2 regions of the Streptomyces sp. NPDC001056 genome follow, and region 1 is predicted to be linked to the other one. Evidence: riboswitches for the same ligand, from Rfam matches in the RefSeq annotation. Region 1 holds a riboswitch; the other holds the start of a gene.

Region 1 (4,383 bases):
CACCGCGACGCTCTCCTCCAAGAGCCGTAACGTGATCCGCCGCAACACCACGATCCTGCCGCTGTACTCCCTGATGCTCGGTCTGCTGGCGCTGCTGGGCTTCATGGCGATCGCGTCCGGGGTGAAGGTCACCAACGGCCAGCTGGCGATCCCGCAGCTGTTCGAGGACATGTTCCCGGACTGGTTCACGGGTGTGGCGTTCGCGGCGATCGGCATCGGCGCGCTGGTGCCGGCGGCGATCATGTCGATCGCGGCAGCGAACCTGTTCACGCGCAACATCTACAAGGACTTCATCAAGCCGGACGCCACGCCGAAGCAGGAGGCGCAGGTCTCCAAGATCGTGTCGCTGCTGGTGAAGGTCGGCGCGCTGATCTTCGTGCTCGGCATGGACAAGACGGTCGCCATCAACTTCCAGCTCCTCGGCGGCATCTGGATCCTGCAGACGTTCCCGGCGCTGGTCGGCGGCCTGTTCACCCGCTGGTTCCACCGCTGGGCGCTGCTCGCGGGCTGGGCGGTCGGCATGGCCTACGGCACCCTCGCCGCGTACGGCGTCGCCTCCCCGACCCAGAAGCACTTCGGCGGTTCCGCCGACGAGATCCCGGGCATCGGCCAGATCGGCTACATCGGCATGACGGCGTTCGTCCTGAACGTCCTCGTCACCGTCGTCCTCACCGTCGTCCTCAAGGCCGTCAAGGCCCCCGAGGGCATCGACGAGACCCGCCCCGAGGACTACACGGCGGACGCGGGCGACCCGGGCGTCGAGGTGGAACTCCCGCCGGCCACCGCCGGAAGCACCCACTAGAGCACCCCGAAGGGACGCGGGGCGGTATCGGCACGCGGCTTCCGCCGCGTGCACGCCGCCCACCACGAACAACCCGCAGCGGGCCGCCGGAAAGCACATGATCCGGCGGCCCGCCGTCGTGCAGACTCACCGCCATGACCCTTCACATCCGCCGCGCCCTCCCCGCCGAATACGACGCACTCGGCGAGATCACCGCGCGGGCCTACCTCGACGACGGTCTTCTGGACTTCGGCGAGAGTGACAGCTACCTCGACGAACTCAAGGACGTGGCCAAGAGGGCCTCGGCGGCCGAGGTCCTCGTGGCCACCGCCGACGACGTCCTCCTCGGCGGTGTCACCTTCGTCCCCTCCCCCGGCGCCATGGCCGACATCGCCCGCCCCGAAGAGGCCGAGATCCGCATGCTGGCCGTGGACAGGGCGGCCCGCGGCCGGGGTGCCGGCGAGGCGCTCGTGCGGGCCTGTGTGGAGCGGGCGCGCGCCAGGGAAGGCTGCCGCGCCATCGTGCTCTCCACGCAGCGGACCATGCGCAGCGCCCACCGCATCTACGAGCGCCTGGGCTTCACACGCACGCCCGAGCGGGACTGGCGGCCCCTCCCGGAGCTGGACGACATCACTCTGCTCACCTATGAGTTGACGCTCTGATACCGGGGGCGACACAACATCTGGGGGTGGCATGACGGCCCGGCACTAGATGTATGCTCATGCTCGCTGTCGTCGCAGGGGAATCCGGTGGGAATCCGGAACTGTCCCGCAACGGTGTACTTGTGCGCATCCGTGCACAGGAGTCAGTCCGAGGACCTGCCGGCAGCGCGCGCCCGGCCGGCCGGTTCGGGCGCTCTGAGACGTCCGGGCCTCGTGGAGTGGGCCGGTGGACGCGACGCCGTGCGCGCTCGTGGCTGCCCCCTGCCCTCCGCCAGGCCCCGTGCCGAGCGAGGGAGAGCCCCACGTGACCATCGCGCCAGCAGACCCGGCTTCAGCCCCAGGCCTGGAGAACGACGGTCCCGGTGCCGCGCTGCTGCGGACCCTGACCGAGCTGACCGGGGACCTCCCCGACGCCGACCCCGGCCGGATCGCCGCCGCCGCGCTGCGCGGCCGCTCGGCCCACGCCGACGAGGCGGAGCTGCGCGAACTCGCGACCGAGGCCGCGGCCGGACTGATCTCCGACGACCCCGCGTACTCACGGCTCGCCGCCCGGCTGCTCACCCTCGCCATCCGCGCCGAGGCCGCCTCGCAGGGCGTGACCTCGTTCACCGAGTCGGTCGCCGTGGGGCACCGCGAGGGGCTCATCGCCGACCGGACGGCCGAGTTCGCGCGTGTCCACGCCGCCCGCCTCGACGCCCTGGTCGACACCGCCGCCGACGACCGCTTCGGCTACTTCGGCCTGCGCACGCTGCACAGCCGCTACCTGCTGCGCCACCCCATCACCCGCAAGGTCGTCGAGACGCCGCAGCACTTCATGCTGCGGGTCGCCGCCGGGCTCGCCGAGGACGACTCCGCCCACTCGGTGGACGAGGTCGCCGCGCTCTACCGGCTCATGAGCCGGCTCGACTACCTGCCCTCCTCCCCCACGCTGTTCAACTCCGGCACCCGGCACCCCCAGATGTCGTCCTGCTACCTCCTCGACTCCCCGCTGGACGAGCTGGACTCCATCTACGACCGCTACCACCAGGTCGCCCGCCTCTCCAAGCACGCCGGCGGCATCGGCCTCTCGTACTCCCGTATCCGCGCCCGCGGTTCGCTGATCCGGGGCACCAACGGGCACTCCAACGGCATCGTCCCGTTCCTCAAGACCCTGGACGCCTCGGTCGCCGCCGTGAACCAGGGCGGCCGGCGCAAGGGCGCGGCCGCGGTGTACCTGGAGACCTGGCACTCGGACGTCGAGGAGTTCCTGGAGCTGCGGGACAACACCGGTGAGGACGCCCGCCGTACGCACAACCTGAACCTCGCGCACTGGGTGCCGGACGAGTTCATGCGCCGCGTCAACGCCGACGAGCCGTGGTCGCTGTTCTCCCCGGCGGACGTGCCCGAGCTGGTGGACCTGTACGGCGCGGAGTTCGACGCCGCCTACCGCGAGGCCGAGGAGGCGGGACTCGCGAAGAAGACCATGCCCGCCCGTGAGCTGTACGGCCGCATGATGCGCACCCTCGCGCAGACCGGCCAGGGCTGGATGACCTTCAAGGACGCCGCCAACCGCACCGCCAACCAGACCGCCGAGCCGGGCCAGGTCATCCACTCCTCCAACCTCTGCACGGAGATCCTGGAGGTCACCAACGACGGCGAGACGGCGGTCTGCAACCTGGGCTCCGTCAACCTGGGCGCCTTCGTGGCCGACGAGGACATCGACTGGGCGCGCCTGGACGAGACCGTCCGCACCGCCGTCACCTTCCTCGACCGCGTCGTGGACATCAACTTCTACCCGACCGAGCAGGCGGGCCGCTCCAACGCCAGGTGGCGCCCGGTGGGCCTCGGCGCCATGGGCCTGCAGGACGTCTTCTTCAAGCTGCGCCTGCCCTTCGACTCCCCCGCGGCGAAGGCCCTGTCCACCCGGATCGCCGAGCGGATCATGCTCGCCGCCTACGAGGCCTCCGCCGACCTCGCCGAGCGCAACGGCCCGCTGCCGGCCTGGGACAAGACCCGTACCGCGCGCGGTGTGCTGCACCCCGACCACTACGGCGTCGAGGAGACCTGGCCCGAGCGCTGGGCGGCGCTGCGCGAGCGGATCGCGGCGGTCGGCCTGCGCAACTCGCTGCTGCTGGCCATCGCCCCGACGGCCACCATCGCCTCCATCGCGGGCGTCTACGAGTGCATCGAGCCGCAGGTGTCCAACCTGTTCAAGCGCGAGACGCTGTCCGGTGAGTTCCTCCAGGTCAACTCGTACCTCGTCGACGACCTGAAGAAGCTCGGCGTCTGGGACGCGCAGACCCGGGAGGCGCTGCGCGAGTCCAACGGCTCGGTGCAGGGCTTCACCTGGGTGCCGGCGGACCTGCGCGAGCTGTACCGCACGGCGTGGGAGATCCCGCAGCGCGGTCTGATCGACATGGCCGCGGCGCGCACCCCGTTCCTCGACCAGGCGCAGTCCCTGAACCTGTTCATGGAGACGCCGACGATCGGCAAGCTCTCCTCGATGTACGCGTACGCCTGGAAGTCCGGGCTGAAGACGACGTACTACCTGCGCTCGCGCCCGGCGACCCGCATCGCCCGCGCCGCCCAGGCGCAGAAGACCGTCCCCGTCCAGCAGGTCGCCGACCCCGACGCCGTCGCCTGCTCCCTGGAGAACCCCGAGTCCTGCGAGGCCTGCCAGTAATGCCCGCCCGTCACCCGACCACCACCCCTGGAGGACGGCGCCTCGCGCCGACAGCGATGACTCGTAACCAGAATCTCCTCGACCCGGGCTTCGAGCTGACCCTGCGTCCCATGCGCTACCCGGACTTCTACGAACGCTACCGGGACGCCATCAAGAACACCTGGACCGTGGAGGAGGTCGACCTCCACTCGGACGTCGCCGACCTCGCGAAGCTGAGCCCGGCCGAGCAGCACCTGATCGGCCGCCTGGTCGCGTTCTTCGCGACGGGTGACTCGATC
Region 2 (4,383 bases), on a different contig from region 1:
GCGACAGCCACGCGTTCGCCTCCCGCCACCCCCTGTGGATCGCCCGTCACGGCACGTCGAAACCGGGGGCGCTGCCGGGCGGCTGGCAGTACTGGACCTTCTGGCAGTACGCCACGTCCGGCCGGCTGCCGGGTGACCAGAATCTCTTCAACGGCAGCTCCGGCGAGCTGCGGGCCTTCGCGGTGGGCTGGTAGCCCAAGGGGCGCCTTGGGGGCGTCCGGCCCGAAGGGGGGAAGCGGAGGCTCGCACCCCCGTTGCGGACACCCCTGCGCCCGCCCCAGTTCATCTTCCGTTCACCCAGGTTGCCTACGTTCATCCGGACAACGACCTCGAACGATTGCCTGGGTAAATGGAAAGCTTCTCGCTGATCCTCGCGATTGTGGTGGTAACCGCACTCGCGTTTGATTTCACGAACGGTTTCCACGACACCGCGAACGCGATGGCCACCACCATCTCCACAGGCGCGATGAAGCCGAAGCTCGCGGTAGCCATGTCCGCCACCCTCAACCTGGTGGGCGCCTTCCTCTCCGTGGAGGTCGCCAACACGATCTCCAAGGGTCTCGTCGACGAGAGCGGCATTCGTCCCGAGGTCATCTTCGCCGCCCTGGTCGGCGCGATCCTGTGGAACCTGCTGACCTGGCTGGTGGGCCTGCCCTCCAGTTCCTCGCACGCCCTGATGGGCGGCCTGATCGGCGCGGCCGTCGCCTCCGCCGGATTCGGCGCCGTGCACGGCGGGGTGCTGGTCACCAAGGTGCTGCTCCCCGCGGTCGCCGCGCCGCTCGTGGCGGGCGTCGCCTCGCTGGTGGCCACCCGGTTCTCCTACGGCATCGGCGGCAAGGCCGAGGGCGAGGCCACCCGCAAGGGTTACCGCGCCGGGCAGGTCGCCTCCGCCGGCCTCGTCTCCCTCGCGCACGGCACCAACGACGCGCAGAAGACGATGGGCGTCATCACCCTCGCGCTGATCGCGGGCGGCGCCATCGCCCCCGGTTCCAACCCTCCCGTCTGGGTGATCCTCTCCGCCGGCCTGGCCATCGCGCTCGGCACCTACATCGGCGGCTGGCGCATCATCCGCACCATGGGCACGGGCCTGACCGACCTGGAGCCCCGTCAGGGCTTCGCCGCGCAGACCAGCGCCGCGACCGCCATCCTGGCCTCCTCGCACCTCGGCTTCTCCCTCTCCACCACCCACGTCGTCTCCGGCGCGGTGATGGGCTCGGGTCTCGGCCGCAAGGGCGGGGTGGTCCGCTGGTCCACCGCGACCCGGATGACCCTCGCCTGGGTGCTCACCCTGCCGGCCGCCGCGCTGGTCGGTGCGGGCGCCGAGGCCGTCACCGAACTCGGTGCCTGGGGCACCGCCGTGGTCGCCGTCTTCCTGGTCGCCGCGAGCGCCTGGATCTACAAGCTGTCCCGCCGCGAGGTCATCGACCACACGAACGTCGTCGCCGACCCGGCCGAGGAGTCCTCCGGCGTGGTGACCACCGCCATCGCCGCGGTGACCCCGCCCCCGGCGGGCACCATCACCGAGGACCTCACGGCCACCATCCCGGCCCCGGCCCAGACCGCCGACCCGGCGGCCCCCGCCGCCTCGACGGCCCCGCCGGCCGCCGTCTGACCCCGAGCCCCGTTCACCAAGGAAGCATCCCCATGAAGATCGACTGGGCGGCCATCGGCTCCGTCTTCGGCGTCAGCCTCGCCTTCACGGTGGGCCTGGTGGTCCTGTTCACCCTCGGCGTCAACGGCCTGGCCCGGCGCGAGAAGGCCGCGGCCGAGGGCGGCTCCGCCCCACTCGCCGTCACCGGCGCCTACGTCTGCTTCGCGGCCTGCGCGGCGGCGGTGGCGTACGGCATCCTCCTGATCGTCTCCAAGTCCTGACCCCGGGGCCCCTCGGGGCCCCGCGCCACCCAGGCAGTTCCCGAAGGCTCCCCTCCGCCCGTGCGGCAGGGGGGCCTTCGGCGCGTCCGGCACCCCCGCGGTGTGGTGATCTGCACACTCCCGCAGGTCAACGGCAGGTTGACGGCCGTTCCGGGCGCGTGGTGGACTGCCCAGGCCATATACGGCGGCAGGAGAGGAAGCCGGTGCGAATCCGGCGCGGTCCCGCCACTGTCACCGGGGAAGAACCCCCGGGAGCCAGGAACTCTCGCCGCCGGATCACGTCGAACCAGGGCGCGGACACCCTGAGTGAGGACACATCGCCATGCTCGGCTGCCGAAGGACCAGTACCAGGACCACTGCCGCGGTACCCACGGCCCACTGAGCCGATGGACGCCGATCGCAGATACGCGTACGGCGCCGCCGCCGGACTCCTCGGCGACCTCCTCCTCGGCGATCCCCGCCGGGGACATCCGGTCGCCGCGTTCGGGCGTGCGGCCGCCGCCGCCGAGGGCGCGTTGTGGCACGACCACCGCGGCTGGGGCGCCCTGCACACCACCGTGTGCGCCGGTGGCGCCGTCGCGCTCGGAGCGCTGGCCACGCGTGCCGTCCGCCCCTCCCCCGCCGCCTCCGTCGCGCTGACCGCCGCGGCCACCTGGGCCGTCGTCGGCGGTACCTCGCTCGCCCGCGAGGCCCAGGCCATCGGGCGCGCGCTCGCGGCCGGGGACGTCGAGGCGGCCCGCGCCCGGCTGCCGCACCTGTGCGGCCGCGACCCGCAGGCGCTGGACGCCGACGGCATCGCGCGGGCCGTGGTCGAGTCGGTCGCCGAGAACACCTCCGACGCGGTCGTGGGCGCCCTGGTGTGGGGCGCGGCCGCCGGGGTGCCGGGGCTGCTCGGCTTCCGGGCCGTCAACACCCTGGACGCGATGGTGGGTCACAGGTCCCGCCGCTACCGCCGCTTCGGCTGGGCGGCCGCGCGCCTGGACGACGTGGCCGGCTGGCCGGGGGCCCGGCTGACCGCCGTCCTCGCGGCCGCGGCCGGACCCGATCCGCGGGGCGCCGTACGGGCGTGGCGCGCGGACGCCCGCAGGCATCCGAGCCCCAACGCCGGTCCGGTGGAGGCCTCCTTCGCGGGCGCCCTCGGCGTGCGCCTCGGCGGCACCCTCTCCTACGGCGGACGCGTCGAGCACCGCCCGGTCCTCAACGGCGCCACCGGACGGGCCGTGCGGGTTCCCGACATCGACCGGGCGGTACGGCTGTCCCGCCGCGTCGGCCTGCTCGCGCTCGGCACCACGCTCGCCGCGCGCCTCCTCGTCAACGGACTGAAGGGACGCGGGAAGTGAACGGTGGTCTCCTCGTCGCCGGCACCACCTCCGACGCCGGCAAGAGCGTCGTGACGGCCGGGATCTGCCGGTGGCTGGTGCGCCGGGGCGTGAAGGTGGCGCCGTTCAAGGCGCAGAACATGTCCCTGAACTCCTTCGTCACCCGCGAGGGCGCCGAGATCGGGCGGGCCCAGGCCATGCAGGCCCAGGCATGCCGGATCGAGCCGACCGCGCTGATGAACCCCGTCCTGCTCAAGCCGGGCGGCGAGCAGAGCAGCCAGGTGGTGCTGCTGGGCAGGCCGGTGGGCGAGATGAGCGCGCGCGGCTACCACGGCGGGCGCCAGCAGCGGCTGCTGGGCACGGTGCTGGACTGCCTGACCGAGCTGCGGAGCCGGTACGACGCGGTGATCTGCGAGGGCGCGGGCAGCCCGGCGGAGATCAATCTGCGCCGGACCGACATCGTCAACATGGGGATCGCGCGGGGTGCCCGGCTGCCCGTGCTCGTCGTCGGCGACATCGACCGCGGCGGCGTCTTCGCCTCCTTCTTCGGCACCCTCGCCCTGCTCTCGCCCGAGGACCAGGAGCTGGTCGCCGGGTTCCTGGTGAACAAGTTCCGCGGCGACGTCTCGCTGCTGGAGCCCGGGTTGGACATGCTCCGGGGCCTGACCGGGCGGCGGACGTACGGCGTGCTGCCGTACCGGCACGGGCTCGGGATCGACGAGGAGGACGGGCTGCGCGTCTCCCTGCGGGGCGCGGTGCGCGAGTCGGTCGTCGCTCCCCCGCTCGGCGAGGACGTGCTGCGGGTCGCCGTGTGCGCGATCCCGCTGATGTCCAACTTCACGGACGTGGACGCGCTGGCCGCCGAGCCCGGTGTGGTGGTGCGGTTCGTGGACCGCCCGGAGGAGCTGGCCGACGCGGACCTGGTCGTCGTCCCCGGCACCCGGGGCACGGTGCGGGCGCTTCGGTGGCTGCGCGAACGGGGCCTCGCCGACGCGCTCGCCCGGAGGGCCGCCGAGCACCGGCCCGTTCTCGGCATCTGCGGCGGCTTCCAGATCCTCGGCGAGCACATCGAGGACGAGGTGGAGTCGCGGGCCGGCGCGGTCCCCGGGCTCGGGCTGCTGCCCGTGCGGGTGCGCTTCGCCCGCAAGAAGACCCTCACCCGCCCGTCCGGGCGGGCCCTCGGCGAGCCGGT

What was found. Region 1 has a riboswitch for cobalamin ahead of ACWDD7_RS14560 (ribonucleoside-diphosphate reductase subunit alpha). Riboswitches for the same ligand answer to the same signal wherever they lie in the genome.
Region 2: it holds a riboswitch for cobalamin, as region 1 does, so the genes downstream of both, ACWDD7_RS24075 (cobalamin biosynthesis protein) here and ACWDD7_RS14560 (ribonucleoside-diphosphate reductase subunit alpha) in region 1, are expected to answer to the same signal.

Annotation. Positions count from the first base shown of each region.
Region 1 covers NZ_JBSFLI010000010.1:62,528-66,910, reverse strand. Annotated here, with positions in the region: gene mctP (monocarboxylate uptake permease MctP) at 1-802, shown strand, start outside; gene ACWDD7_RS14565 (GNAT family N-acetyltransferase) at 937-1,443, shown strand; cobalamin riboswitch at 1,462-1,621, shown strand; gene ACWDD7_RS14560 (ribonucleoside-diphosphate reductase subunit alpha) at 1,748-4,105, shown strand; gene ACWDD7_RS14555 (ribonucleotide-diphosphate reductase subunit beta) at 4,162-4,383, shown strand, end outside.
Region 2 covers NZ_JBSFLI010000021.1:51,961-56,343, forward strand. Annotated here, with positions in the region: gene ACWDD7_RS24060 (lysozyme) at 1-194, shown strand, start outside; gene ACWDD7_RS24065 (anion permease) at 350-1,612, shown strand; gene ACWDD7_RS24070 (hypothetical protein) at 1,645-1,872, shown strand; cobalamin riboswitch at 2,017-2,157, shown strand; gene ACWDD7_RS24075 (cobalamin biosynthesis protein) at 2,259-3,212, shown strand; gene ACWDD7_RS24080 (cobyric acid synthase) at 3,209-4,383, shown strand, end outside.